3 regions of the Sporosarcina sp. Y352 genome follow, and region 2 is predicted to be linked to each of the others. Evidence: a T-box and tRNA genes for the amino acid it is inferred to sense, from the RefSeq annotation. Region 2 holds a T-box; the other regions hold tRNA genes.
What was found. The T-box of region 2 lies ahead of serS (serine--tRNA ligase). A T-box ahead of a tRNA ligase gene usually reads a tRNA of that ligase, here a tRNA-Ser.

Region 1 (10,181 bases), on a different contig from region 2:
GATTTGATTTAAAAACAAAGGTTTGCCGGCAGAACCCATCTTACGGATGGCATCGTTTGCCGCCAAAGTTGTTGTTTGAGAACTTGTTTCCGTTAAGCCATATGTTTGAAGAACTGGAACTCCAAGCGCTTTTGCTCGATTCAAATAATCGATTGGAAGAGGTCCACCACCGGCTAGCATTGCTTTGAATGTAGGATGAGCAACCTTATTCCTCTCTTCCATTTCACGCAAGACTTTATCAAGCATAAGTGATACGACGGACATATATGTGACTAACCCATTCTCTACTGCACTGGCAGATTTAACTGCATCGAACTTCTCCTGCAATACGACTTCCATTCCATAAAGAACAGAACGGACTAGAATTGAAAAGCCGCTAATATGGAAAAGTGGCATAGCACATAGCCACGCATCCCGTTCGTTAAGCCCCAGATTAAGGACCGATGAAAGTGCACTCGAAACATGATTCCCAACGGTTTGACGGACACCTTTCGGAAATCCTGTCGTACCTGATGTATACATAATTGTAATGGTTCTGTCGGTTTCCCAACTATCCTGGATAATAAATGGCCTTTCAGAGCTCGTGTAAATTGCAGAAAAGTATAACTTCTGTAATGGCATGTCAGCAACTATGCTATGTAAATCATCCGCCACAATTAGCGTGGTAGCACTTGAGTCGTCGAATTGATACTCAATCTCCTTTTTCGTCAACCGGCTATTCAACATGACAATTTCTAGTCCCAATAGCATACAGGCATGAATGACAAATACCATTTCAGCATTGGAAGCCCCAAGTAGTGCAATTCGATCCCCTTCACTTAAACCATTGGCTTTCATTTTCTGCGCAAGAGTCATTGCACGATTTTTTAATTGTATAAATGTCCACTTTTCATCCTTAAATGAAAAAGCTGTTTTATCGGGCGTTAAATATGCCCGCTGTATTAACCAATTTGGAATCATCCAATCACCATCCATTCAGAAAAAGCCACCCGATTAAAGGCAGCTCTTTAAGTATTCATGCAGTTTTATTAAGGGAATCGAGGAAACTGTCCGAATTCCGGTTTACGTTTTTCTTTGAACGCATCGCGGCCTTCTTTCGCCTCATCCGTTGTGTAATAAAGAAGTGTTGCATCACCAGCTAATTGTTGAAGTCCAGCAAGTCCGTCCGTATCTGCGTTCATTGCTGCTTTTACGAAACGAAGTGCAGTTGGGCTCATGCCAAGCATCTCTTCACACCACTGGACAGTCTCGTCTTCCAATTGTTCATAAGGAACCACAGTGTTAACTAAACCCATTTCGAGTGCTTCCTGTGCGTTGTATTGACGGCATAAGAACCAGATTTCACGCGCTTTCTTATGACCGACGATTCGTGCCAAGTATCCTGAACCGTAACCTGCGTCGAATGAACCGACTTTCGGTCCTGTTTGTCCGAAAACTGCATTTTCTGCAGCAATCGTCAAATCACAGACAACATGCAGAACGTGTCCGCCGCCGATTGCATATCCTGCAACCATTGCCACAACCGGTTTTGGAATAACCCGGATTAGGCGCTGCAAGTCCAGAACGTTAAGACGCGGTATTTCATCTTCACCGACATAGCCGCCGTGACCACGAACTGATTGGTCTCCGCCTGAACAGAATGCTTTCTCGCCTTCCCCTGTTAATACGATGACTCCAATGCTCTGGTCGTCCCGTGCGCGTGAAAATGCGTCGATTAACTCTGATACCGTTTTAGGTCGGAATGCATTGCGCACTTCCGGACGGTTGATTGTTACTTTTGCAATCCCGCCATACTGTTCGTATTTGATGTCTTCGTATGTACGTATCGTTTCCCATTGACGTGTCATAGTGACCCTCCTCGATTTTTCAACTCTGAAACATGCTGCTCTACCATTGTAGCAAATGTACCCGGTTTTTCCACATGAATTGCATGCCCAACGTGTTTTATCGTTTCATGGCGGACATTGTGAAATTTATCATGCATTTCCCGGGAAATATTTACGAACTTAGTGTCGAGTTCTCCCGTTATTAGCAAAACAGGCAGATTGAACGTCTCAAGACATTCCCAATAAGACTGTTGGCTGCCTGTGCCAATGCCGAGTAGGCTGTTGGCTAGTCCATTACCCCTTTGACCTAGCCGCTCATTTCTGATTTTTATCTGTTTTTCTTTAGGTAAACTTTTCTGTGTTGCAAATAACTGAACGTTTTCCCAAAAGTCGACGAATGAAGGTAACCCATCTTTCAATATTCTTTCTGCCAAACGTTTATCCGCTGCTTTTCTTTCATTTCTTTCATTTTCTGTCTTTAAACCTGGAGAAGAGCTTTCTAGAATTAATGATGAAATCCGATTCGGATAATTAATTGTATAAGCCAGAGCGATACGCCCACCCATGGAATAACCTATCAATATGAATTGATCAAGTGATAACACAGTAAATAATTCCTCGAGATCGGCTAATTGCTGTTCCATCGTGTATCTATTTACATCATCTGGAATACTCGATTTCCCGTGTCCAGTCAAATCGACAGCTATTGTTCTGTATTTACCTCTGAATAATTCAACTATTTCACGCCATGAAGCAGTGCTACCTGTGAATCCATGTAGTAGAACGACAGAGGGTAACTGTTCTTCACCCGAAATTTCTACATTTATATCTATGCCCCGAATGCGAATCGTCTTGTTACTCATCCTGCTCAATCCTAGCGGTAATTTGTTTCCATAGGTCACGGTGTGCAACGACGTTTGCCTGTCGATTTGTAAATACTTCTATGATGCGCACTGGTTTATTTTTCACTTTAGCTAACTCTATCCCAAACTCTTCTGGGGTTGTTATCGCTGCATACTGAGCGTCATACATAGCTGCTATGTGACCAAACGTTAACCCTGTAGGTGTACCAAATAATTCTTCAAAATGACGGCCTGCTTCAGCTTGTGGAAGGTATGAGAATATACCACCACCGTCATTATTGATAATTACAATAGTCAAGTCAACCTCATGAAAACGAGTTACAATAAGCCCATTGACGTCATGCAAGAACGACAGATCGCCTATTAATAGCCACGCCGGTCTCTTTCTATTGGTCTGGACACCGAAAGCTGTCGAGACAACGCCATCAATTCCGTTCGTCCCACGGTTGGCAAAAATCGCTATATCTTTGGTCGTTTTCCTAAAAAACGTATCAACATCACGGATTGGCATACTGCTACCAGTAATTAAGTCGCTGCCGGAGGGAAGATGCTCAAAAAGCAACTTTGCAAAAATCCCTTCATCTCCGTCAACTCCCGTGTATTCATCGGTGATTGCAGATGCAGCATCATTCGCTAGTGTCCATGACTCCGAAAAAGATGTCTTTTGTTTTTCGACCAATATTCTTAATACCGTTTCAGGTGAAGCCTGGATATGATGGGTAACAATACCAAGTGAATCTCGGAATTCCGGTGATTCATCAACCGTGATAACGTTCGCTGGTCGCATTGCTTTCAAATATAGTGAAAGTGGTTTCGAAACCGGTTGTGTACCGAATCGAATCACAGTATCAGGTACAGATTTCCCTTTGAATAACTCGCTCTTTAATATTGCATCATAATGATCAATACATAGTGAACGGCATTGCTCTGGTATTTCCGTACGAAGATTTGATATCGGATCGCACAATACCGGCCATTCCAGCGCTTTTGCAAAGCTCCAGAAAAGCTCTTTATTTAATCCTACTGGCATTTCCCCAGCAATAATTATTCCCTTTTCTGAACGAGCAAGTAACAAGGTAATCTGTTGAATCGTTTCTAGATCCAGACTATCTACACTTTGAATCCTTTTCTGGAAAGTCATTTTGGGTATCTCACGATCAAAATCAATGAGTAGCGGTTCACGGAACGGAACATTTAAATGGACCGGTCCGCGTGGAGCTGTAGTTGCTACCGATAATGCCCGACTTATATGTCTATCGATAAAGTCATCAATGTCTGTATTTTTTTCTGCAAGTGGGAAGTCTACACTATGTTTCACATGCTTACCGTACATTCGAATTTGATCGATTGCCTGTGGTGCTCCAACTTCTCTTAGTTCGTGTGGGCGATCCGCAGTAATAACAATTAGTGGGATTCGCGCATAGTACGCTTCTGTTATCGCAGGATGATAGTTGGACGCTGCTGTACCTGATGTACATAGGAGAACGATAGGATCAGAAGAGGCCTTTGCCATTCCAAGTGCAAAATAGGCTGCTGAGCGTTCGTCTACTTGCATATACACATCAAGCTCATCTGTTGAGGCAAATGCATATGCGAGTGGTGTCGAACGAGAGCCCGGACTAATGACCACAGTTTTCACACCGGCCATCATCAAAGCACTGGTCATTCGTCGAACATAATCAGTCAAAACTATTCGGTTATCCATTCAATTTACCCCCAAGTGCACGTATGACCGGTCTGAATTTCACCCATGTTTCGTCGTATTCCTTATCAGGTTCAGAATCCGCCACAATACCGCCCCCCGCATACAAATATGCACTATCCCCATCGAGTAGTGCAGAGCGGATAGCCACAGCAAATTCACCATTTCCTGCTGTATCCGTCCAGCCGATTGGTGCTGCATAATATCCTCGATCCATGTTTTCCTCAGTGCGAATCAGTTCCATCGATTTTTCTGTCGGAACACCGCCAAGTGCCGGAGTTGGATGGAGAGCCTGAACCATGCTAAAAATATCAGTCCCATGTTCAACTTTCCCCTCAACTGGTGTTAACAGATGCTGTATATCACGAACTTTCATTAATTTCGGTACTTTTGAAACTTTGACATCTGTACAAAAAGTTTCAAATACTTGTGAAATCATATTTACAACGTATTGATGCTCTTCCCTATTTTTACGATCTTCAAGAAGTTGATCACCAAGTTTCCGGTCTTCAGCCGCTGATTTACCACGTTTGATAGACCCTGCTACACATGCAGAGTACGCCCGTCCGTTTGATATTTCTATAAGCCGCTCTGGAGTAGCACCGAAAAATAGTTGACCTTCTTTTTGCAAACCGAAGTGGTAACTTTCTTGTTGTTCGTTCGTAATATGGTGAAGTGCCGTGACAGCAGGTACTTTATCTTTAAAGTTTAATTTTATCGCTCTTGCAATTACAACCTTCTCCGCTTCACCATTATTAATTCGTTCTGTAATATCAACTAACGTTTCCATATAATGATTTTTCGCTAGCTCCTCAATAGATACAACTTCTGGCTTGGTATGAAGAGCGAATTCTTCCACTTGTGCAATATGGATAAGACGATCCCTTTCCTCGCGCAACTTTTCAAACTGCTCCGCAGCATCATTGCTTTTTGTAACTAGGTTTATGGAGATGGCAGTCTTGCCATTTGTAATTGATAGCTGGAAAGCAGGCACAACAAAATGAGCAGATGGAAATGCATCCCACTCTGTTCCCTTATTACTTTTAGGATCAAATGAGAAACCTCCGAAAAGAACAGGCTCCCGATCATTTTCTTCCTTTATAAGCGCCGCACACAAGTTTTTCCAGCTTTCTGAAATAACCTCAAAACGATTCTCCGTTTCTTCACTGGTCAATACAGTAGCATGTCCAATTCCAACAAGTGTTAATGTTTTATCTGCATTTTGCCAATAAAACCGTTCATCTTTATAACATGAATCCCCTGCCTCAAAAAATGCAAGTGGTGATATTCGATCCGCATCAACAGTTTCTGTGAAAAAGCGCATTTCATGCTGACTAACTTTTAATTTAGATTCGCGGGTAGTGGTCAACTTCCGATTCATTATTTTCCCTCCGCACATTCATACGTCAAATTTTGAGCTTATTCCTTTATTCTATTATACCGAAACTGTAGCGTTTCGGCACATAATATGCAGTCTCTCTGTTCACTCCACCAATTATGGAGTACAATGGATGAGGTCATTATGAACCTCCTACGACTGAAATCATGGGTGTTCTTGGCTTAATCACAAATGTAGGGAGAGAATCATAATGCAACAGAAAATAGAAGCGGATTCAGGTTGGCGAATTTGGTGGCAGCTAACCCGACCTCATACACTCACTGCAGCTTTTGCACCAGTTTTCCTCGGTACAATGATTGCGTTGACATATGGGGACATTCATTTTCCTCTATTTTTCGCTATGCTTATTGCAAGTATATTCATTCAAATGGCGACAAATATGTTCAATGAATACTATGATTTCAAAAGAGGTCTCGATACAGAACAATCCATAGGTATCGGAGGTACAATTGTCCGGAATGGCGTCAAACCGAAAACGGTGTTGAACCTTGCCTTTATGCTTTACGGAATCTCCATTCTTATAGGAGTATACATATGCATGGAAACGTCGTGGATGCTTGCAGTGGTCGGTGGCATATCCATGATAATTGGTTATTTTTATACAGGCGGTCCATATCCAATCGCATACACGCCTTTTGGGGAACTCTTTTCCGGAGTTGTCATGGGAATGCTACTAATCCTCATTGCATTCTATATTCAGACAGGAACGATCACGACAGAAGCAGTACTTCTATCCATACCAAGTATGTTGCTTGTCGCGGGTATTATGATGGCAAACAATATACGTGATTTGGAAGGAGATAAGGAAGGCGGACGGAAGACGCTTGCGATTCTAGTTGGCCGTTCTAATGCAATTACCATCCTAATGCTATTTTTCATCGTATCTTATGGTTGGGTTGTAGCACTGATTCTCTTTGGACATCTCACTCCATGGGCGTTAATCATATTCTTAAGTCTAAAAAAACCGGCATCTGCAATCGCCGTGTTCCGAAATAACCACCTACCCATACATGTGAACCCTGCCATGAAAAACACTGCAATCACAAACACGCTGTTTGGATTACTATTAGGCACTGGAATCCTCATTGGACATCTTCTTTTTTAATATTTAATCAAAAAAAGTCTGAACCATCACTCTGATGGATCGGACTTTTTTTGTTCGAATGTTTAAAAAGGACTTCAAGAAGGAAAGTAAAAAGAATAGAAAACAATCCATTCCATGCTCATTAAGCAAGTTATTAATGAGCATACTGATACTATTACTGAAAAGGACGTGGCAAAACATGTTAGATGCGAAACAAACAGAGACATTAAAAAAAGAGTTACATGAAATGATGGATCATTTAACCAAAACAGCAAAAGAAACCGATATTAAAGATAGTCCGTTAGAAGAAGTCGGAGAACTTTCTATGTATGACAATCATCCTGCTGACATGGGTACTGAACTGTTTGAGAGAGAGAAAGACGTAGCACTGAACGTGCATGCAGGCTCTGAGCTTAATAAAGTAGAAAACGCCTTACAAGCAATGGAGGATGGTTCTTATGGAAAATGCGAAGTATGTCAAACGGATATACCATTTGAGCGGCTTGAGGCAGTTCCTTATACCACTCTTTGCATTGAACATGCGACAGAGCAAGAAGTACCTCTAGACAGACCCGTAGAAGAAGATACTCTTACCATGGCCAACCCTAACTCATTCGCCGATCGAAAGTTGGGAACAACTCGGGAAAGTGAAGATAGCTTTCAGGAAATTGCAAAATCCGGTACATCTGAAACCCCTTCAGATTTTAGTGGGGATCACGCCAGCTACAATACGCTATACGACAACGAGATTTCAGACGGTGCAGCTGAAGAAATTGAAGAATTCACTGGCACCGATATAAATGGTCAATCAAGGGGTTTTGTACGATCCGATGCTTCTGACAAATACGAAGATGAATTGGATAATGAAGGTATTGAATCCCCACTTGGCGACATTCCATATCATGAAAGCGATGGTTATGTTGACGGCAAAAGAAAATGAATTAATTTGTTAATTGAGTCAATTGGTATAGGTTTTTAATTTACGGTGCTAGATACAATGGAAGTAGATTCCATTGTATCTATTAGCAATTGTTGAGTACAAAACCAAGTCGAAAAAGTATATTCAGGTTTACAATACACAAGATAATTAAGCAAATGTACCGATTCATAGTAGTAGGAAAAGACTTGTCCCCACAAGCAGTAAACGGCGAGTCCAGACATGAAATCCAATCATTAAAATTATCTTTCTAAACAATAAAAAAGCAGTAATACAAGTTTAATAAAAAACTTGTATTACTGCTTTTATTATGACCCCTACGGGATTCGAACCCGTGATACCGCCGTGAAAGGGCGGTGTCTTAACCGCTTGACCAAGGGGCCAAATTATATGGCGGAGAAGGAGGGATTCGAACCCTCGCACCGCTTTCGCGATCTATACCCTTAGCAGGGGCACCTCTTGAGCCGCTTGAGTACTTCCCCATATAAATGGCTCCGCAGGTAGGACTCGAACCTACGACCGATCGGTTAACAGCCGATTGCTCTACCACTGAGCTACTGCGGAATGGTGGGCCTAAGTGGACTCGAACCACCGACCTCACGCTTATCAGGCGTGCGCTCTAACCAGCTGAGCTATAGGCCCTCTTGGAGCGAGTGAAGGGAATCGAACCCTCATCATCAGCTTGGAAGGCTGAGGTTTTACCACTAAACTACACTCGCATAAAAATGGTGGCTCAGGACGGAATCGAACCGCCGACACAAGGATTTTCAGTCCTTTGCTCTACCGACTGAGCTACTGAGCCACGTATTTGATTTAAGTTAATTACTTATCTTAAACCCTATAATACTAATAAAAAATGGCGGTCCCGACCGGGATCGAACCGGCGATCTCCTGCGTGACAGGCAGGCATGTTAACCGCTACACCACGGGACCATTTGGTTGCGGGGGCAGGATTTGAACCTGCGACCTTCGGGTTATGAGCCCGACGAGATACCACTTCTCCACCCCGCGACAACAATATAAGTATTATTTAATTTTACCACTAGTAAAAATGGAGGAGGTAGAGGGATTCGAACCCCCGCGGGATTTGACTCCCCTGTCGGTTTTCAAGACCGATCCCTTCAGCCGAGCTTGGGTATACCTCCATGGCTGTATAATAAATAAGTGGTGGACCTTGCAGGACTCGAACCTGCGACCGGACGGTTATGAGCCGTCTGCTCTAACCAACTGAGCTAAAGGTCCTTTAAGATGGCGGCAGAGGGGATCGAACCCCCGACCTCACGGGTATGAACCGTACGCTCTAGCCAGCTGAGCTACGCCGCCAGGATAATTTAAATAGTTTTTGTAATTGGTGGAGCCTAGCGGGATCGAACCGCTGACCTCCTGCGTGCAAGGCAGGCGCTCTCCCAGCTGAGCTAAGGCCCCAATGTAAGGGTTAGTTAATTAAGTAATAATTCGATTTAAGATGATAGTTTATTTAAGCGGTGAATCTGCTTAAAAAGCTTAATGGTCGGGAAGACAGGATTCGAACCTGCGACCCCTTGGTCCCAAACCAAGTGCTCTACCAAGCTGAGCTACGTCCCGATGTTTATTAAATTTTAAAATATAATGGTGCGCCCGGCAGAAGTCGAATCCACAACCTCCTGATCCGTAGTCAGGTGCTCTATCCAATTGAGCTACGAGCGCATATAAGTGTAAAAAGTTATTTATGCCGAGAACCGGAATCGAACCGGTACGATAGTCACCTATCGCAGGATTTTAAGTCCTGTGCGTCTGCCAGTTCCGCCACCCCGGCAAAAATATGGAGCGGAAGACGGGATTCGAACCCGCGACCCCGACCTTGGCAAGGTCGTATTCTACCACTGAACTACTTCCGCACTATAAGTGCGGGTAAAGGGAGTCGAACCCCCACGCCCGAAGGCACTAGATCCTAAGTCTAGCGCGTCTGCCAGTTCCGCCATACCCGCAATATATAAATTGACCTTATTTCATAAAAAATGGTGAGCCATGCAGGATTCGAACCTGCGACCCTCTGATTAAAAGTCAGATGCTCTACCAACTGAGCTAATGGCTCGAAAAGTGGTGCCGGAGAAAGGACTTGAACCCTCAACCTACTGATTACAAGTCAGTTGCTCTACCAGTTGAGCTACTCCGGCATTATTCATACGAAGTGAATCCGTAATGAAATTTCTTTAAAACGAAAGTTCGTGTTTTAAAAAAATTGGTGGAGGATGACGGGCTCGAACCGCCGACCCCCTGCTTGTAAGGCAGGTGCTCTCCCAGCTGAGCTAATCCTCCTGGGTAATCATTTCAACAAACTAAATAAAGTTTAAACATTTCTACTTACTCAATCATTTCTATGTATTAATG
Region 2 (10,181 bases):
GGTATCGACAACTTGTCGGTCATCATTCGTAGTAAATTTCTCAACGCGGCTAAAGAAGAGCGGATTGTACGTCGAGTGAAGGAGGAACTGAAAGCAGATCATGTACATATGCATTCCAATTACTCTATGATCGTCCTCGTGGGAGAAGGAATGCGACATTCCACTGGACTTGCTGCCCGTGCCGCCTCCGCAATCGCACGTACAGGTGCCAGTATTCAAATGATCAACCAAGGTTCTTCTGAAGTCAGCCTTGTCTTTGGCGTTCATAAAGCAGACGAGACGAAGATATTAAAAGAACTGTATGCTGAATTTTTTCTGAAGTCTGCTATATTGTCAATTTAATGGCGGGCGCATCATCTATATTAGATGATGCGCTATTTTTTTAACATTGATATGGATATTTTTAACAATGGAGCTTGTAAGATTATAAAAGCGAAAGAAACCCGAAGTCTAGTCAAAAAAAAACAGCCTATGTAAAAGGCTGCTTCGTTACAATATTGTTCATTTCTTCAAAAGTGCTGTCTGCTCAAGTGCATGACCGATTCGTTCTATAATTGTCTCCACTTCTAGTGGATTAGCAACAAGGTCATAATCATTAATATCAAGGCGCAACACGGGACAAGCGTTGAACGAATTTATCCAATTCTCGTAACGCCCGTACATTTCCTCCCAGTATGCAATTGGCGTCTGCTGTTCCATTTGGCGTCCTCGCTCTTTGACTCGCGCAATAATGCCATCCAATGGCCCTTCCAGGTAAATGAGCAAATCAGGGTGTGGGAAGTAAGGCGTCATGACCATCGCTTCAAACAAATTGGTGTACGTATCATAATCGACTGGATTCATCGTCCCTTTTTCCATATGCATCTTCGCAAAAATTCCTGTATCTTCATAAATTGAACGGTCTTGGATAAAGCCACCACCGTATTCAAAAATCCGTTTCTGCTCTTTAAAACGTTCTGCCAAGAAATAAATTTGTAGATGGAAGCTCCACTTTTCAAAGTCATTGTAAAAAAGGTCGAGATATGGATTCTGATCGACATTTTCAAATGATGTTCTGAATTTGAGCGCTTCTGCAAGTGCCTGTGTCATTGTAGATTTTCCAACGCCGACTGTCCCTGCGATTGTTATAACAGCGTTTTGAGGGATGCCGTACTTTTCACGTAAGTTCATTCAATTTGTCTCCTTTTTGTATCGTTGCATCAACAGTGTCTAGTATGAATTGTAAATCCTTTTCGTTATTAACGAAATCTAGATGATCCCCATTGAACCTAAGAACGGGAATTTCAGGATGCGCTATTTCAAAGTATGTGATAAACGCTTCGTAATCTTCTGCGAGCTGCTGTAAATAGGCAGGATCCATATTTTTCTCAAAATCTCGACCACGCAGTGAAATCCGTTTCATCAGTGTATCTAGACTCGCATGTAAATAAACGATGATGTTAGGAATAGGCATGTCCTTCGTCAAAATCATATAAATTTCCTCGTACTTCACATACTCTTCAGGACTTAGTGTTCTTTTCGCAAAAATTAAGTTTTTAAAAATATGATAATCCGCAACAACCGGCTTCTGTTCAATCAATAGTTCTTTATTTGTATCACTGAGCTGTTTGTATCGATTACATAGAAAAAACATTTCAGTCTGGAAACTCCATTCCTCGATGTTATCGTAAAATTTATTTAAAAATGGATTTTCATCCACAATTTCTTTTAGTTGATGAAATTGTTGCGTATCAGTGATGGCTTTGGAAAGTGATGTTTTCCCAACCCCAATCGGGCCTTCGACCGCTATGAACGGAACAGACATCAGAAGTCCTCCTTACGTCGTAATTAAGTAATGCTCTTCATTTTATCACACGACTGAAATGAAATATAGATTGCACAATTATCTTAATTGCCCAACAAAATTATTCCACGTGGAACAATTGAAATGCGAAAGCGGCCGCTTAGATGCGACAGGCATAAGACGGAACAGTGAAGCGGCGCTTTTTGCAGCGCAGCCGTGCCGACTTATGACCTGAGTATCTGGCTGCTGTAGCTAGACAATCGAAAAGCGCAAGCGACTGTTTAGAAAGCCAACCTACATTCACCTATAAAATGCTACAATGTTTGCAAGGAGAGATGACTTTGACTACCTTTAAAAAAGACCAGCTATACATGCAGATGGCAATTGACGAAGCGATGAAAGCACAAGCGCTTGGTGAAGTGCCTATCGGCGCAATCATCGTTCATGACGACAAAGTGATTGCACGGGCACATAATTTACGGGAAACCACCCAAAACGCCGTCACGCACGCGGAGTTGTCCGCCATTCAGGATGCATGTAGCGAAATCGGCAGTTGGCGGCTTGAAGATACAACGTTGTACGTGACACTCGAGCCATGCCCAATGTGTGCAGGTGCGATTTTGCAGTCCCGAATCCCGCGCGTTGTCTACGGTGCCCGTGATTCGAAAGGTGGCTGCGTTGACTCGTTGTATCGCTTATTGAACGACCCTCGATTTAATCATGAATGTGATGTGGTTGAAGGCGTGCTGGCGGACGAGTGTGGGGAGATGTTGACGGCATTTTTCAGGGCGATTCGTGAACGGAAAAAGAGATTGAAAAAAGAAATCGTGCAGGACGTCGAATGACGCCTTGCACGATTTCTTTTTTTTACAAGGTAATGACTTCTTTCCCGCCCATATAGGGACGTAGAACTTCGGGAATAACGACAGAACCGTCTTCTTGTTGATAGTTTTCAAGAATGGCCGCCACAGTCCGTCCTATTGCCAGCCCACTACCATTCAATGTGTGAACATATTCGGGTTTCGCACCCACTTCGCGGCGGAAACGAATATTTGCACGACGCGCTTGGAAATCTTCAAAGTTAGAACAAGATGAGATTTCACGGTACAAGTTTTGTGTAGGAATCCATACTTCTAAGTCATACTTTTTAGCAGCTGTAAACCCTAGATCGGCTGTACACATTTTCAAGGCACGATACGGCAATTTCAACAATTGTAATACTTTTTCTGCGTGCCCCGTCAGCTTTTCAAGTTCATCATAAGAATCTTCCGGTTTCACAAAACGAACAAGCTCGACCTTGTTGAACTGATGCTGACGGATTAAACCGCGTGTATCCCGACCAGCTGATCCCGCTTCTGAACGGAAATTTGTGCTGTATGCAGCAAATGCGACTGGTAATTGCGCTGCATTTAGAATTTCATCACGGTGGAAGTTCGTGACAGGTACTTCAGAAGTGGGAATGAGGAAGTAATCCTCTTCATTGACCAAAAACGCGTCTTCTTCAAATTTGGGTAGCTGTCCAGTACCCGTTAAGCTTGTACGGTTTACCAAATAAGGAGGTAGCATTTCTTCATAACCATGTTCTTCGATATGGAGGTCAAGCATGAAGTTAATCAATGCGCGCTCTAGACGCGCTCCCAACCCACGATAGAAAACGAAACGGCTTCCCGTTACTTTTGCAGCACGTTCAAAGTCGAGAAGATTTAAATCCGTTCCTAGTTCCCAGTGGGGCTTCGGCTCGAATTTGAAGTCAGGTTTTTCACCCCACGTACGCACTTCTACGTTATCGTCTTCGCTATCGCCGACAGGTACGCTGTCATGCGGGATATTAGGAATACGCATCATGATGTAATCCAATTCTTCTTCCACCACATGTAGTTCTTCATCGAGTTTTTTGATTTCATCCCCGACTTCACGCGTCCGCTTAATAACATCATCTGCATTTTCTTTATTGCGCTTCATTTCAGCTACCTTTTTAGATACTTCATTGCGCTCTGCTTTCAAAGTTTCAACGTTTGCAATCAGTTTTCTACGTTTTTCATCGAGATCTTGAAATTTATCAAGTTGGGAAATATCTTCCCCGCGTTTAGATAGCTTCTCTTTCACTTCGTCGAAATTTGCTCGTACTTTTTTAATATCTAACATGGCTATTTCCTCCTTTTTTTTTCAGACGAGGATGGTAGGTAGGTGACGAAAACAGCGTGTTCACCTGGAGTCTTGGAGCCAGACAACAAAAAAAAGCCCTCGAATCCCTATAAAAGGGACGAGAACTACCCGCGTTACCACCCAAATTGACTGGACAAAAGTCCAATCCACTCCATTGAAATAACGGCTCAATTGCCGGCTCAGGCCTACTAAATGGTTCAGCCCAGCTACTCAGGGACGGATTCACAAGTGTCTATACCGGCTTGCACCAACCGCCGGCTCTCTGCAAAAGAACATTCTTGTTATTAATTCCCATCATCGTCTCGTGTTTGAAATTATAACAACTTTACTACATGGCTGATTTTTTGGCAAGTCATTCAGATTAGGATGTATTCACTGTCTTCTTTAATCACACAAGGAATAATGCAACTTGCTCAAAATAGCTGGTTTCATGGGGGACAAAATCATTCAGACTGATTACTACCGACGTCCCGTCATGGATATTACTGCAGTTCACTGCCGTGACTTCTGACAAAAATAGTTGAATCAAGGCTCGCCTCTCCACGACATGGATACTTTCAACTTCTTCCAATTGCAAAGAAAAATCGCTTGCCCTCAAGGTGGATTTATACAGAAAGATGTTCGTAAACTCATGATCAATAAAGTTTGACAGTTCGATGCGATCTTGAACGACGCCTTTTGAATGCAGCTTCGATAACTCAACATCAATGCCCAGTTCCTCTTCCACTTCCCGGACACCGTCTGCCACTGTTTCAGTTGAAAGGATATGCCCCGCGGCAGTAATGTCAAACAAACCAGGAAAATCCTTTTTCACGTTACTCCTTTTTTGAATATAAACAAACTTTTCGTCCAGTAGCCAGCAATGGAACGTTTCATGCCATAAACCATCGCGATGAACATTATCTCTAATTTCATCTCTCAAGTAGATATAGTTTTCATCAAAAACTTTTAAGCGTTCCATTCTAATCATTCCTTTCAAGTATAACGAGACCATCCTCTTTTAACGAAGGTGGCTATTACAACGACCCTATCTCAACTACTCTCTAGATACATTTGTAACCTGTAATAAGATGATTTTCTCTTTATTCACTAATTGAATCGTGTAGTTGTCGCTTTTAAGCGTATCCTTAATTTCTTTTGATGCTAAATACGTCTGAAGGGCTGCCTCAATTTCTAAAATAATTTGTTCGTCTGAATTTTCTGGTAATGCTGTTTTAATCCAAATATCTGTCATGCCGTCTTTTACCTTATAGCTGATTCCCGTCACATTGTAAATGGACTTGCCGGCTAATGCTGCATGAATATTGCTTGCAATATATGACCAGCGATTATCTTGGCTACGATGTGCTGCATTGTAATAACGTAATTTAACATCCTTAATGTCTAATTCATCTTCATCAATTTCCTCGATAACGAAGTTTTGGATTGCCTCCGCTTCCTTCACATGATCTGGCATATCGATTTCAATTGTGTATGAAGAAAATTCTTCTGTAGTGCCGTATGTAACTTGTTCAGCCAATTCGGGGTAACCGTAAGTTACGAATGCATCGCGAATAACAGCACCTACATTGTCCATTAGCTGACTCATTTTATGATGTTTTTCCGGTAACTCTTCACTACCTTTAATTTGAGTAATGTTTAATTGATATTGATCGATGCCTAGGTCATATAAAACCTGCTCAAGTTGAGGTACCAGCACTTTCTTCATTGTTACCAGACTGTCTTCACCTTTCATCAATACGATTTCAATTGTATAAGGATTTGGCCTTGAACCAACGGATGATGCCTCATACCCCGATCGTTCAAGAATCTCCATAATCTTTGAATGGAGCGAATCGACAGCTGAAGTGTCGCCCACCGGGATTTGAAGGGGTAAGATTTTCGCTGCCAAAGAGGCCATTGTTGAGGAATACAATGGTGAACTTGCCAATAATAATAGAAGAGCGACGGCCACTGAAAGCAAAATCTTTTTTTTGGATGGTTTTTTCTTTATAGCCATTTTACTCTCGAGCAAAATACGCTTTCGCAGTTGTTCTTGATACTCTGGCTTCATACGAAGGTTTTGATTTAGTTTATCAAAAGAGTTATTTAGCTCATCATCGAATGAGTGCTTCATAGTCATATCCCCCTTCTATCAGCTTGGATTTTAATTCCTGTAAACCTCGTTGTAATGTGCTTTTCACTTTACTATTTGACCAACCCAAAATTTCAGCCGTTTCTTTCGTCGAAAACTCTTTTAGCTTACGCAGAACGATCACTTGCCTGTAAGACGGTTTCAATTTTTGTAAGGCATGAGTCAAGACTACTTCCTGTTCGTCCATTTCCATCAATTCATGCGGTAAAGGTGCTAAATCACGATCATTCAATGATAGATCCAAATAGTGTCGCAACGGATTCTTTTTACGCAAGTAATCTTTCGTGGTATTTTGAGCAATGCTAAATAACCATGTTTTCACACTCGATTGATGTAAAAAAGTTGAATGCTTTCGATAAGCTTTCATAAATGTTTCCTGTGTTAAATCTTCCGCGTGCTGATAGTCTTTCACCATCATCAAGATGTATGTAAATATAGCTTCACCATAATCGTCATACCATAATGCTACAGTTTCTTGGATATTCACGGATTTCCATCTCCCCTCTTCCTACTAGATATGTGGAAAAACTTATTCTAAGAAATTCTTTAACTCAACTTATATACTTAGACGCAAGTAATAAAATTCGGTCGCAAAAAGGCTCTTAAAAATAAAAAAAGAAGAGGATAATATGCTCGTATACTGAACATATTATCCTCTTCAATTTATAATACAGTTTTATTTATTACCAACCGCGCTCAGACATACGCTCTTCTGCTTGAAGCGTACCAATTTCCAAACCTTTCATCGGTTCGCCGATGTCTTTGGATAGTTCACCAATCAGTTTGTAGTCTTTAAAGTTTTCAGTTGCTTTTACAATGGCACGTGCAAATTTCTCAGGGTTCTCTGACTTAAAGATACCCGAACCTACGAATACGCCGTCTGCGCCAAGCTCCATCATGAGTGCAGCATCCGCTGGTGTCGCCACACCACCAGCAGCATAGTTTATCACGGGAAGACGTCCGTGCTTTTTAATCGCAAGTAGAATTTCATATGGTGCACCAAGATTGCGAGCTTCCGTCATAACTTCATCTTCGTTCATATGAACGAGTCTCGTCACTTGTGCATGGACCATACGAAGGTGACGTACTGCCTCAACGATATTTCCTGTTCCCGGTTCGCCTTTCGTACGAAGCATTTTAGCGCCTTCTCCAAGTCGCCGTGCTGCTTCTCCTAAATCACGTGCTCCGCAGACGAATGGTACGTTGTAAGCATTCTTCAACAAGTGGAATTCTTCATCGGCTGGCGTAAGTACTTCACTTTCGTCAATGTAATCAACACCCAATGCTTCAAGAACACGTGCTTCTGAAATATGTCCGATACGCGCCTTCGCCATGACTGGAATCGAAACAGCGCCTTGTACGTCCGTGATGATGCGTGGATCCGCCATGCGCGCAACACCGCCCGCTTTTCTAATATCGGAAGGGACACGTTCAAGTGCCATTACTGCGATTGCACCCGCCGCCTCTGCTATTTTTGCCTGCTCTGCATTAATGACATCCATTATGACGCCGCCATATTTAAAGTTCATGTTCATTTCCCCTTTTTTTATTGTCGCCTCTTAACAGGCGCAACTTCTTTTCTTATTGTTCAGTATAATGTAATATGACCTTATTGAAACCCCCAGTCTCAAACAAATTAGAGGGGTCAGTTGGAGTGATTGTTGTGGAAATGTTATTAATCAAATTAGAGAAAAGTATGGAAACCCCGTTATATGAGCAAATTTATAATCAGATTCGACAGGACATAACAGATGGTAAATTACCGGTCGGTATGAAACTTCCTTCCAAACGTAAGCTTGGTGATTTTCTATCTGTAAGTCAGACAACGATTGAACTTGCCTATGCACAGCTCGCAGCGGAAGGGTTTATTTCATCAAAACCTCGAAAAGGCTTTTATGTACAGGAAATTGAAGAGCTTGCTTACGTCCAACCGGTTGAACCTTCAGAGGAAGCACTTGCCAAGAAGATTGAAGATGTAACTTTTGACTTCTCTCCGGGTAAAATCGACACGGGGTCATTCCCTTTTTCACAGTGGAGGAAGTACGCAAAAGATGTTATCGATGAATCGTCCAGTGATCTCCTTCTTCTTGGGCACCCTCACGGAGATTTGGAGCTTCGACAAGAGATTGCACGCTATTTGTATCATTCGCGCGGTGTTGACTGCACTGCAGCGCAAATCATCATCGGATCCGGGACAGAACAGCTCATGCCGCTTGTTATTCGGATCCTTGGGACAGAAGCGACGTACGCAATTGAAGATCCCGGCTATCCGTTGACTCACCATGTTTTTTTCCACAACTACCGAGAAGCAATTCCAATTGCAGTCGATGAAGAAGGGATGGATGTAGGGTCCCTACAGGACTCAGGAGCGTCCATAGCATATGTCACTCCCTCACATCAATTCCCTACAGGTATTATCCTCTCAGCGGCACGTAGGACAGCCTTGCTGAACTGGGCTTCATCGGATGACAACCATTTTATTATTGAAGATGATTATGACAGTGAGTTCCGATATACGGGACGACCAATCCCTTCTTTGCAAGGTATGGATAAAGGCGGCAACGTCATCTATTTGAGCACGTTTTCAAAATCACTGATGCCATCTCTGCGGATAGCATATATGGTGCTACCCCCACTGTTACTCAATCGATATGAAAAAGCATTTATCCACTACTCGGCTACAGTACCGCGGCTTGATCAGCATATCCTCGCCCGTTTCATGGCTGGTGGACACTTTTCACGCCATCTGAACCGGATGCGCAAAATATACAGACGTAAACTTTCAGGATTAACGGAAGCGCTCCTTCCCTACGCTCCTTACGTTTCATTTTCAGGCGATGAAGCAGGCATGCATATCATCCTTACCGTTCATATGTCCAAAGATGAAAAGGCTTTATCAGAAATAGCCCTAGAAAATAGGATCCGGGTGTATGGTTTAAATGACTACAGGACAGCACCAGTGGCAGGTGAGCCATCCTTTCTCCTCGGATTCGGTGGTCTTTCAACGGATGCCATCAAACTAGGAATCGAAAACCTCATGCGTGCATGGTCCATTAAAAAAGGCGAGGAATCCAATTAAGGATTCCCCGCCTAATCTTTTATTTAAATAAACCTTTTATAAATCCGATTGCACCATCCCATATACTTACAAAGAAATCGCCAATCGCACTCATTGTAAGCGAGAACCAGCCGGCCTTCTCAACAGCTTCTTTCGTTACAACTTCAGCTGCTGGATTTTCAGAATCTATGAAACCGTAATCAGTGCCTTCTGTTTTCACGAGATTCACATGACCGACAACTGTTCCTTTTTTGATTGGTGCTTGGAGTGCACCGTCCTTCATTTTGGACTCATCGATTACCAATTCAGGTACAAACAAATCTTTTTCACTTGTTTTCACCATCATGCTGATGGGTTCCTTTACCTCGATGGCAACGGTCTTTTCTTTCCCTTTGATGACGTCAAGTGTTTTTGCATCTTTGAATTGATAGCCTGCAGGAACAAATTCCACTTCAGAGAATTGGCCAAAACCGTAATCGAACAGCGCACGCGTCGCATCGAATCTTGCTTTGTACGAACCTTCTCCCTTTGCATCCACCGCTTTCATAACAACTGCAATCACTCGTTTACCGTCACGTGTTGCCGTACCAGTGAAATTGTGACCTGCAAAGTCGGTCGTACCTGTCTTCAAACCATCGACGCCTTCATATTCATAGACAAACCCTGGAAGCATGAAGTTCCAGTTGTCCATTTTAGTTGCATCGGACGTACCTTCACGGAATACTTTCGAATTGATTTTCGTCGTCTCCAACACTTTTGGGTAGTCTTTTAGCAGTTGATAGGCAAGCTTTGCAACCGACTTTGCGGGCATAACGTTTTCATCCTCTTTGCCCGTCCCTTGCGGATGCATCCCTTGAAGGTCTTTATTATTTAAGCCTGTCGAATTGACAAATTTATAATCTTTCAAACCCATTTCTTCAGCTTTTGCATTCATCAGCTTCAGAAATTCAGTTTCTGTTCCCGCAATCGTTTCAGCAATTGCAATTGTTGCTGCATTCGCGGAATAAATCGCTAACGCTTCATACAGCTCTCGAATTGTA
Region 3 (8,455 bases), on a different contig from region 2:
TGGACATTTTCGTGATATATTTATTAAACATACGTACCCGATTGTGGTAAAACATAAGCAACTGTCTAGCTTAACTAACACAAGATAAATTTAAGTACCTTCTTAAACCTTCTCGTTACATTGAAACAGTTAACTAACAAACTATCTATTTTTCATTACTTCTGCTAATTGATGAGAATTTAAATCTTCTTCGTCATTCAGCTTTTCAATAATGTTATGATAGTCTTTTTCATTACGATTTTGACTTAGTTTATTAGCAGCTTGAAATTCATGTACTTTAATCTTAAATCCAACAATCCCTTTTAGTTGTTCTAAAACTTCAGGAGATAGATTATCCCATAAAACTGGATTATCACGGTGTTTTTCGTATTTTTGAAGCAACATTGCCAGGTCCTGTTTAAGCTCTTCTTCATCCAAAATGCTGGCTATACCATATGCATGTACAGCTTGATAGTTCCATGTCGGAACATTTTCCTTTTCATACCAGGAAGAAGAGATATAAGCATGTGGTCCTTGAAACATAACCAGTACATCTTCACAGGTTTCGAGTGTTCTCCACTGAGGATTCCCATAAGCCATATGTCCTGTTATATAGTAAGTATCTCCTTCCTTCATTAACTGCAATGGCAAATGAGTGGAAATTGGTTTTCCTTGTTCTGTTGTGACAATCGTGCCAAAAGAGTTATTTTGAATAAAATCCCAAATTTTATCAGCATCTTTGACTTTGAAATATTTAGGAATATACATAGTAAACCCCTTTCAAAACAGTTATGTGATCGTATTGATCATTATAAAGTCCACTTGTTCTTCATTACCCATATAAAAAGAGTGGGCTCCAGTTTGAACAAACCCCCTTTTTTTATTAAAAGCAATAGCCTTTTCATTTTTTTCCCATACACCTAGCCAGATTTTATTTATCTTACATTCTATCGCAATTTCCATCGCTTTATTTAGAAGGCACTTACCAAGCCCATGATTTTGAAATTTGCTCCTAATATAAATCCTCTCAATTTCAAGTGATCCAACGTCCATTTCTTCCGACTGAGCATTATCGGTGTTGACCTTCAAATATCCAGCGACTTCATTATTAAAACAACAAAAATAGAAGTGCGAAGAAGGATTGGATAATTCTTTTCTAATTGTTTTAAGTTAAATGCTCTTTCAAAATAAGCATTCATATTTTCTGGTGCATTTTGATGCTTAAATGTCTCAATAAATGTTTCTTGACTAATTTCTTGAAGTTCGCGTGAATCTTCAAGTATACACTTTTTTATATTTATACCCATTTGAATATATCTGACGTCAACGAGCGTATTTTTGCCGTTTGGCGACTGAACTAAAATTATCAAGACCTAATTTTAAAAAAGATAGAACCCTTTCTTCTTTTACTAAAGCATCCGTTAGCACAATAAGTAAAGAGGATTTTATTTAAAAATTGCGCTTAATGGAAGATACTTTAATCTTCATGATTTTATAGTCATGGCAAGTCGCATCACCAACCGTACAGGAGTCGAGGGGTTTTCCATTTGATTGACATCTCCAATAAAAAACATGTCACTTTCGGGATAGTAAAATGCAAAGGAACCTGTTGAACCAGAATGACCAATTAACTCACCTTTTCCCATAAAAATTGTTGCAAGACCATTTAGTGGAACTCTCATATATCCTGAACCGTAATGAATTGGAAGCATAGAAGCCTGCAATCTGTTGTTTACTTTTAGTTCATGAAAAACAGTATTATTAAATAGATTTCCTTTAAAAAAAGCCTTGATAAATACCATTAATTCACGAGCCGTGGAAACACAACCGCCACTTGCGCGAACGCTCCTAAGTAATTTTGGACGGTATAAGGCAGTGTCCTTATAATACACATACGGGATAAAATCATCCTCATCTTTCGGAAGATAAGTACTTTTAAGTTCTAATGGATCAAAAATTAATTGTCTATACACATCTTCCAATGTTGAATTAGTAACTATTTCAATTATTTTTCCGAGAATTTCAAAGTTTATATTTGCGTAATGAGCTCTTTTTCCCATATCTGGTGCAAAGTGTGGTTTAATTTCCTTCGTCTTTAATAGGGTTTCATTAAAATCAATTTGCACATCCTTATAAAGGATAGCACGTTTTTTCGACTTATTGCTCCCCTCCTCAATCACATCCCTCAATCCACTTGTATGAAACAATAAGTTCGAAATTGTAAGTCTATTAGAATACTCTCGGCCTTTGTATACGTGAAGGTTCTTTAATGTGTCTTTTTTTAAATATCTTGTTATTTCATCATCCAGTGACAGTTTTCCCTGCTCTCTCAATATATAAATACAAGTGGTTGTGAACAGCTTTGTGATACTTGCAATAAAGAATGGCGTATCTATATTCTTCCCCCCGTACCCAAAGCTGTATGAAACATCTCCATTGGAATTTTCTACGAGAAGAACAGATTCATGTATTTGCTTTTTTTTTGTAAGGTTTCCGAAAATTTTTCGGACTTTTTGTTTTTGAATTTCGATATGCTTACCTCCCCCATGTTAATCATTATAATAACGATTTTGACTGAAACCTTATTAGTTAATCCAATTTATTAGTAAATGGACGTAACTTTTCTGATACTTTTACATAAATAAGGAGTAAATCAACATTAGTATATTCATAGCAATATGTGCAAACATATGTGCAAGCATGGCAAGTTCTAGATTGTGCTTCCAATAAATCCAGCCAAAGAAGAAACCAGGTAAACCATTTAGGAGAATCATTCGGAACCAAATGAATGGTGTCATTTCTATATTACTTGCGGTTATGCCATAGTGACCTAATGCAAATAATAATGCGCTAATGAATATGGCAACGATAAAGACCCAGTTAGAAGGTTTTGCCGATTTTCGATCAAATAGTTTCCAAAAAATAAAGACTAACAAGCTCATTAACCCAAAACGCGTTAGTAGTTCTTCAAGAATTCCTCCGTAGAGTAAAGCTGTTATAAATTCTAACGTACTATAAGGTCGTAATAGTTCTATTAAACCATCTGGTAAGAACGGTCGGAAAAGATAATCGAAACCTCTCAAAACGACCGCTGCAATCAAACCGAGTATGATAGCTAGTTTAATCCCTTTTATCCACTCTGATTTTGGCTTTTCTCTAGCGTGAGGGTGAATAATCACAGATTTTAAACCCACTTTATGAGCAATGAAAAATCCAATGACAAGAAAAATTATAAATAAAACAAAATTTGGTATGACGGAGAGTAAGGCTAACATTTCAGGCGGTCCTGAGAACCCCGTCATTTCGCTCAATTGCTCTAATTGGGTCCGATTTGTCGATAGTACAAAAAGAATGGAGAAAAAAATTGCAATGATTCCAACCAAGAGATAAATGAATAATCCTTTAACACTTTTTTGCTTTATCATAGCTAACCTCCTTGATTTTAGTTTAAAGGTCATTAAATTATGAATTTTTGTTTTCTCTGTTAACGATAGAAAACATCTTCGTCGAAGACAAGATATTCTACAAGTTTAGTTATCGTATTGTTAAAGATGTCATCTAATAGCAACAATCTCTCAGAAAACAGCTTAGAATTAATTGTAAGACAAGAATTGGCGCAATCACTCCCCATGGGATTCCATTTAACAGTTCATTCATTTTTCCTCCTCCAAATTGTTTACTTACCCTTAATACGATTACGTTCGTCTAATCGTTCACTCACGAAAAAATAAATAAAAAAATCTCAGGAATTTGTTCCTGAGATTTTTCTTTTAAATTTTTTTCTTACAAAAATAAGATAGATAATAAGATACGTTGGAAATTGAATAAGGCCTAAAAAGCCCCATAGCCAAGCATTGTGTCCCCTCATCTGTGCATCCCAAAACATCCATGAGCTCTGGCAAATCAGAATGAATGCAATCACTACCAATAACCAAAGCGGTGTGCTACTTAGTTCGTTTAAGTTCATTCATTACTGACCTTCTTTCTAGTTTTGTTAAGAGCTAAGGGCAATAAGATAATCCCCACAAGCTGAAAATATAGAAAAAGAATTGGCTGACGATAAACGACAGCAATCACAACCGAAAGCACAAATACTGCAACAGACATAAACGTGAGGAGGTCTTTCCATTGTTTTTTTCGTATTCTTTTTTTCTCTAATTCAACATTCTGTTGAAACCATTGTAAGTGTGGAGTAGATACTGGATTCCATTGATCCAGTTTTTCTAAACCATCTATTAATTGCTTAACCGTTAATTCATCTTCATCATCCAACATAGATTTACTATTTTTAGAATCATACTCCTTCAAGTTCAGCCAACTCCTTTCGTATACTTTTTAGACCATTTGAAACTCGAGATTTTACTGTTCCTTCTGCAATACCCATCATTTTCCCAATTTCCTTATATGAATATCCGTAATAATGCTTTAACAAGATTGGCATACGTATTTCTTCATTAATTTGAGCAAGTACATCAAGTACATCAGTCCATTCTTCGTTCATATTGGCTGCAATCCATTTCATTTTTCGGAGAGCTTGTTCCTGCTCTAGCCAGTTTATCTCCCGCTTCTTTCTACGCTGTTGATCGATAAAAAGGTTTGTTGCGATTGTTATGAGCCATGAGGAAAACTTGGATTCACCATTATACAGTTGGATTTTTTCAATACACTTCATCATAGTCTCTTGTGTTAAATCTTCTGCGATTTGTGGATGAAGGGTAGCTTTCATTAAATACTTAAATAGGAACGAATAATTCTGTTGTAACAGTTTCGAAAGAGCCAATGTATCTCCTATTTTCGCCTTTCGAATTAAATCCTTTTCATCCATGAGATCTACTCCAGACAATAATAATCTATATGTAATACGACTAACTGGGGAAAATCGTTCATTTTCAAAATAAAGAATCACAACAAAAACATTTAGCCACCTATTAGTATTTATGATTAAGCCAAGAACACACGTGACTTCAGTCGTGGGATGAATTGGCTTTCCTTTTTTGTTCTAAAGTAACATCACTGGGCAAACCTATGTTCCATTTGGTAGAATATTCTTAAGGAAGGCAGGTGACAAACTATGGTGCCGAATAAAGAATATCGAACTTTTCAAATCAATATTAAAAATGGTCATAAAATGTATACTTATTTCGATGAACTTTGTCTAAATAGTAATAAACTATATAACACGACAAATTTCTTTATCAGGCAGGTATACACTGCTTTAAATAATGTAGGTGTGTTACAGCCTTTACAAATAGAAGTAATGAACACAATTCGTGACAATATTGATAAAATGAATGCAAATCAACAAGGAGCATTTAGCAAAAAATTAGAAAAAGAACAAATGAAACCGAAAGACGAACAAAAAGAAATAAAGGAAAACCTATTTGAGTTACCTTCAAAAGAAAAATCCTTCTTAGGTTACAATTTTCTTGATTGTCTATTTAAAACAATTAAACAAACAGACTATTATTCATTGCCAGGTCAGATAAATCAACAAGTTCTTAGAAATGTTGTACAAAATTGGACTAGTTTTTTCGCAAGTTTGAAAGACTTCAAAAAGAACCCAGGAAAATATACAGGAAGACCTTCTATTCCTGGTTACCTACCTAAAGGAAGCAGGAAAGAATCAACTCTTTCGAATCAGATTTGCAAAAATAAAGACGGTAAATTCCTGAGCTTTCCAAAAACCAAAAGTAAAATAAATATTGGTAAGTTAGCAAATTTCAACGGTAAGTTTTAACAAGTGAGAATCATACCCAAGCACAATTGTTTTACTGTTGAATTAGTGTTTTTAATCGAGAGGAAAAAACAAGTATCCTTCAAATTGGAGCGATGCATGAGTATCGATTTAGGTCTTGATAACATTGCAGCGCTAGTTTTTAATACAGAGCACGTTCCAGTCCTTTTTAAAGGCGGTAAAGTTAAATCCATCAACCAATGGTACAACAAAATGCGCGCTTACTACTACGCGGCTCTTCGTAACGGGAAGAAATCAAAAGAAGGAAACTTCCAGTCTGAAAAATTAGTGAAATTAGATTTCGCAAGACATAGACAAATCAAAGACTTTTTCCATAAAGTTAGTTTCAATATCGTGAAAATAGCCGTGGAAAGAAACATTGATGCAATTGTTATTGGCAAGAATGTGGGTTGGAAACAAAAAATAGAATTAGGGAAAAGAAACAATCAAAACTTTGTCCAAGTGCCACACTCATTGCTAATAGAATTAATTACTTACAAAGCAAATGCCGAGGGTATTTCGGTGATTGTAACTGAAGAAAGTTACACATCACAGGCTAGTTTTCTAGATGATGACATTATTCCAACCTACAAATCGGGGAATAATGTCAAACAAATATTCAGTGGAAAAAGATTAAAACGCGGTATTTACCGTACTAAAAATACTTTTTTAATAAATGCGGATGTTAATGGTGCAGCAAACATCCTAAGAAAAGTAGTGCCGAAAGCATTCGCTAACGGTATAGCGGCTGTGTGTTCCCAGCCTCAAGTGGTCAATGTGCGATAGCACCAACCCTGAAACCCGTGACTTCAGTCGTGGGAGGTTCATTAAGTTTACTTGAAAGTTATATATTTGACTAAAAACCAAGGTATTGTTGCTCATTCAACGAGTTCAGAGTACTTTTTTAATTACTATAGTATTATCAAACTACTTACATGATTTGTTTAAGTATGTCTTCTTTAACTAACTAACTTGATTAATTTTTTCATTGCATTTAAACCGCATAAAGAAGTCCTCCTTGTTTGATGATGGGTCAATGGTCGTTGACACCCTCATCATACTAGAGGGCTTTTTTTCTTTCAAGACCCCGAATATCCTTCAAACAGGAATGCTGCCCCGTTAGTGCAACATTATAAATACTAAAGCAATTAGACAAATTGGGAATCCGACAATTAACATTTCAGCGACAAGATAAAAAACACTCATGAATCTCCCACGACTGAATTTTGTATTTTAAATAAGTAGATAAACGTATTTATACATAGTGATTGCTAAGTAAATGCGTTTTAAAATAACCCTATATTCATATTTCAATAGATCCTCTTCCAACTCCCTTCAATACCTTTTTGAATGCAAAAAACCGACATCTCCTGAATAGGAAAAATCGGTTTTAATATAAATCACTCAAAATGCGTAAGTATCTCTTCTGGTATGCCAAAACATTTTTCGGGCGTGTCTCGAAGCAAACGAAAAGCAGCTTTACTAGTTCTCAATGAACTAGTAAAGCTGCTTTTTATTATGACCCCTACGGGATTCGAACCCGTGATACCGCCGTGAAAGGGCGGTGTCTTAACCGCTTGACCAAGGGGCCAAAGAATATGGCGGAGAAGGAGGGATTCGAACCCTCGCACCGCTTTCGCGATCTATGCCCTTAGCAGGGGCACCTCTTGAGCCGCTTGAGTACTTCCCCAAAAAAATGGCTCCGCAGGTAGGACTCGAACCTACGACCGATCGGTTAACAGCCGATTGCTCTACCACTGAGCTACTGCGGAATGGTGGGCCTAAGTGGACTCGAACCACCGACCTCACGCTTATCAGGCGTGCGCTCTAACCAGCTGAGCTATAGGCCCTCTTTGAAGCGAGTGAAGGGAATCGAACCCTCATCATCAGCTTGGAAGGCTGAGGTTTTACCACTAAACTACACTCGCATAATTATGGTGGCTCAGGACGGAATCGAACCGCCGACACAAGGATTTTCAGTCCTTTGCTCTACCGACTGAGCTACTGAGCCACATATTCGGTTTACAGTAAGCTCTCACTTTTCTTAAACCCTATGATAATACTAATAAAAATGGCGGTCCCGACCGGGATCGAACCGGCGATCTCCTGCGTGACAGGCAGGCATGTTAACCGCTACACCACGGGACCATTTGGTTGCGGGGGCAGGATTTGAACCTGCGACCTTCGGATTATGAGCCCGACGAGATACCACTTCTCCACCCCGCGACAACAATATGAGTAACTATTCAAATGCATTTCACCACTTAGTGATAATGGAGGAGGTAGAGGGATTCGAACCCCCGCGGGATTTGACTCCCCTGTCGGTTTTCAAGACCGATCCCTTCAGCCGAGCTTGGGTATACCTCCGTGATTATATAAAGTATTGGTGGACTCTGCAGGACTGGAACCTGCGACCAGACGGTTATGAGCCGTATGCTCTAACGAACTGAGCTAAAGGTCCCTTAAGATGGCGGCAGAGGGGATCGAACCCCCGACCTCACGGGTATGAACCGTACGCTCTAGCCAGCTGAGCTACGCCGCCAGGATAATATATATAGTTTTTGTAATTGGTGGAGCCTAGCGGGATCGAACCGCTGACCTCCTGCGTGCAAGGCAGGCGCTCTCCCAGCTGAGCTAAGGCCCCAATGTAAGGGTTAATTAATTAAGTAACAACTCTACTTAAGATGATAGCTTATTTAAGCGGTGGAACTGCTTAAAATGGTAACTTCTTTAAGCGATAGA

Region 1: it encodes a tRNA-Ser, which carries the amino acid that the T-box ahead of serS (serine--tRNA ligase) is inferred to sense. The anticodon was not compared.
Region 3: it encodes a tRNA-Ser, which carries the amino acid that the T-box ahead of serS (serine--tRNA ligase) is inferred to sense. The anticodon was not compared.

Annotation. Positions count from the first base shown of each region.
Region 1 is NZ_JBXCJE010000001.1:553,481-563,661, forward strand. It holds gene AC1TO6_RS02875 (o-succinylbenzoate--CoA ligase) at 1-975, opposite strand, end outside; gene menB (1,4-dihydroxy-2-naphthoyl-CoA synthase) at 1,029-1,847, opposite strand; gene menH (2-succinyl-6-hydroxy-2,4-cyclohexadiene-1-carboxylate synthase) at 1,844-2,689, opposite strand; gene menD (2-succinyl-5-enolpyruvyl-6-hydroxy-3-cyclohexene-1-carboxylic-acid synthase) at 2,682-4,394, opposite strand; gene AC1TO6_RS02895 (isochorismate synthase) at 4,387-5,772, opposite strand; gene AC1TO6_RS02900 (1,4-dihydroxy-2-naphthoate polyprenyltransferase) at 5,981-6,895, shown strand; gene AC1TO6_RS02905 (TraR/DksA C4-type zinc finger protein) at 7,074-7,814, shown strand; tRNA gene AC1TO6_RS02910 (tRNA-Glu) at 8,123-8,194, opposite strand; tRNA gene AC1TO6_RS02915 (tRNA-Ser) at 8,203-8,293, opposite strand; tRNA gene AC1TO6_RS02920 (tRNA-Asn) at 8,301-8,375, opposite strand; tRNA gene AC1TO6_RS02925 (tRNA-Ile) at 8,377-8,453, opposite strand; tRNA gene AC1TO6_RS02930 (tRNA-Gly) at 8,457-8,530, opposite strand; tRNA gene AC1TO6_RS02935 (tRNA-Phe) at 8,538-8,613, opposite strand; tRNA gene AC1TO6_RS02940 (tRNA-Asp) at 8,669-8,744, opposite strand; tRNA gene AC1TO6_RS02945 (tRNA-Met) at 8,748-8,822, opposite strand; tRNA gene AC1TO6_RS02950 (tRNA-Ser) at 8,864-8,956, opposite strand; tRNA gene AC1TO6_RS02955 (tRNA-Ile) at 8,977-9,053, opposite strand; tRNA gene AC1TO6_RS02960 (tRNA-Met) at 9,061-9,134, opposite strand; tRNA gene AC1TO6_RS02965 (tRNA-Ala) at 9,161-9,236, opposite strand; tRNA gene AC1TO6_RS02970 (tRNA-Pro) at 9,319-9,395, opposite strand; tRNA gene AC1TO6_RS02975 (tRNA-Arg) at 9,421-9,497, opposite strand; tRNA gene AC1TO6_RS02980 (tRNA-Leu) at 9,521-9,606, opposite strand; tRNA gene AC1TO6_RS02985 (tRNA-Gly) at 9,614-9,688, opposite strand; tRNA gene AC1TO6_RS02990 (tRNA-Leu) at 9,697-9,778, opposite strand; tRNA gene AC1TO6_RS02995 (tRNA-Lys) at 9,810-9,885, opposite strand; tRNA gene AC1TO6_RS03000 (tRNA-Thr) at 9,892-9,967, opposite strand; tRNA gene AC1TO6_RS03005 (tRNA-Val) at 10,034-10,109, opposite strand.
Region 2 is NZ_JBXCJE010000023.1:3,053-13,233, reverse strand. It holds gene AC1TO6_RS20545 (aspartate kinase) at 1-342, shown strand, start outside; gene AC1TO6_RS20540 (deoxynucleoside kinase) at 502-1,170, opposite strand; gene AC1TO6_RS20535 (deoxynucleoside kinase) at 1,157-1,804, opposite strand; gene tadA (tRNA adenosine(34) deaminase TadA) at 2,125-2,628, shown strand; gene serS (serine--tRNA ligase) at 2,651-3,928, opposite strand; T-box leader at 4,040-4,256, opposite strand; gene AC1TO6_RS20520 (NUDIX hydrolase) at 4,338-4,910, opposite strand; gene AC1TO6_RS20515 (hypothetical protein) at 4,986-6,065, opposite strand; gene AC1TO6_RS20510 (RNA polymerase sigma factor) at 6,046-6,570, opposite strand; gene pdxS (pyridoxal 5'-phosphate synthase lyase subunit PdxS) at 6,767-7,633, opposite strand; gene pdxR (MocR-like pyridoxine biosynthesis transcription factor PdxR) at 7,747-9,162, shown strand; gene AC1TO6_RS20495 (serine hydrolase) at 9,182-10,181, opposite strand, start outside.
Region 3 is NZ_JBXCJE010000021.1:379-8,833, reverse strand. It holds gene AC1TO6_RS20210 (FMN-binding negative transcriptional regulator) at 142-747, opposite strand; partial or broken gene paiA (spermidine/spermine N(1)-acetyltransferase) at 769-1,286, opposite strand; gene AC1TO6_RS20200 (serine hydrolase domain-containing protein) at 1,464-2,450, opposite strand; gene AC1TO6_RS20195 (CPBP family intramembrane glutamic endopeptidase) at 2,613-3,404, opposite strand; gene AC1TO6_RS20190 (YxlC family protein) at 3,943-4,287, opposite strand; gene sigY (RNA polymerase sigma factor SigY) at 4,274-4,804, opposite strand; partial or broken gene AC1TO6_RS20180 (RNA-guided endonuclease InsQ/TnpB family protein) at 5,051-6,499, shown strand; tRNA gene AC1TO6_RS20175 (tRNA-Glu) at 7,233-7,304, opposite strand; tRNA gene AC1TO6_RS20170 (tRNA-Ser) at 7,313-7,403, opposite strand; tRNA gene AC1TO6_RS20165 (tRNA-Asn) at 7,411-7,485, opposite strand; tRNA gene AC1TO6_RS20160 (tRNA-Ile) at 7,487-7,563, opposite strand; tRNA gene AC1TO6_RS20155 (tRNA-Gly) at 7,571-7,641, opposite strand; tRNA gene AC1TO6_RS20150 (tRNA-Phe) at 7,649-7,724, opposite strand; tRNA gene AC1TO6_RS20145 (tRNA-Asp) at 7,786-7,861, opposite strand; tRNA gene AC1TO6_RS20140 (tRNA-Met) at 7,865-7,939, opposite strand; tRNA gene AC1TO6_RS20135 (tRNA-Ser) at 7,988-8,080, opposite strand; tRNA gene AC1TO6_RS20130 (tRNA-Ile) at 8,098-8,174, opposite strand; tRNA gene AC1TO6_RS20125 (tRNA-Met) at 8,182-8,255, opposite strand; tRNA gene AC1TO6_RS20120 (tRNA-Ala) at 8,282-8,357, opposite strand.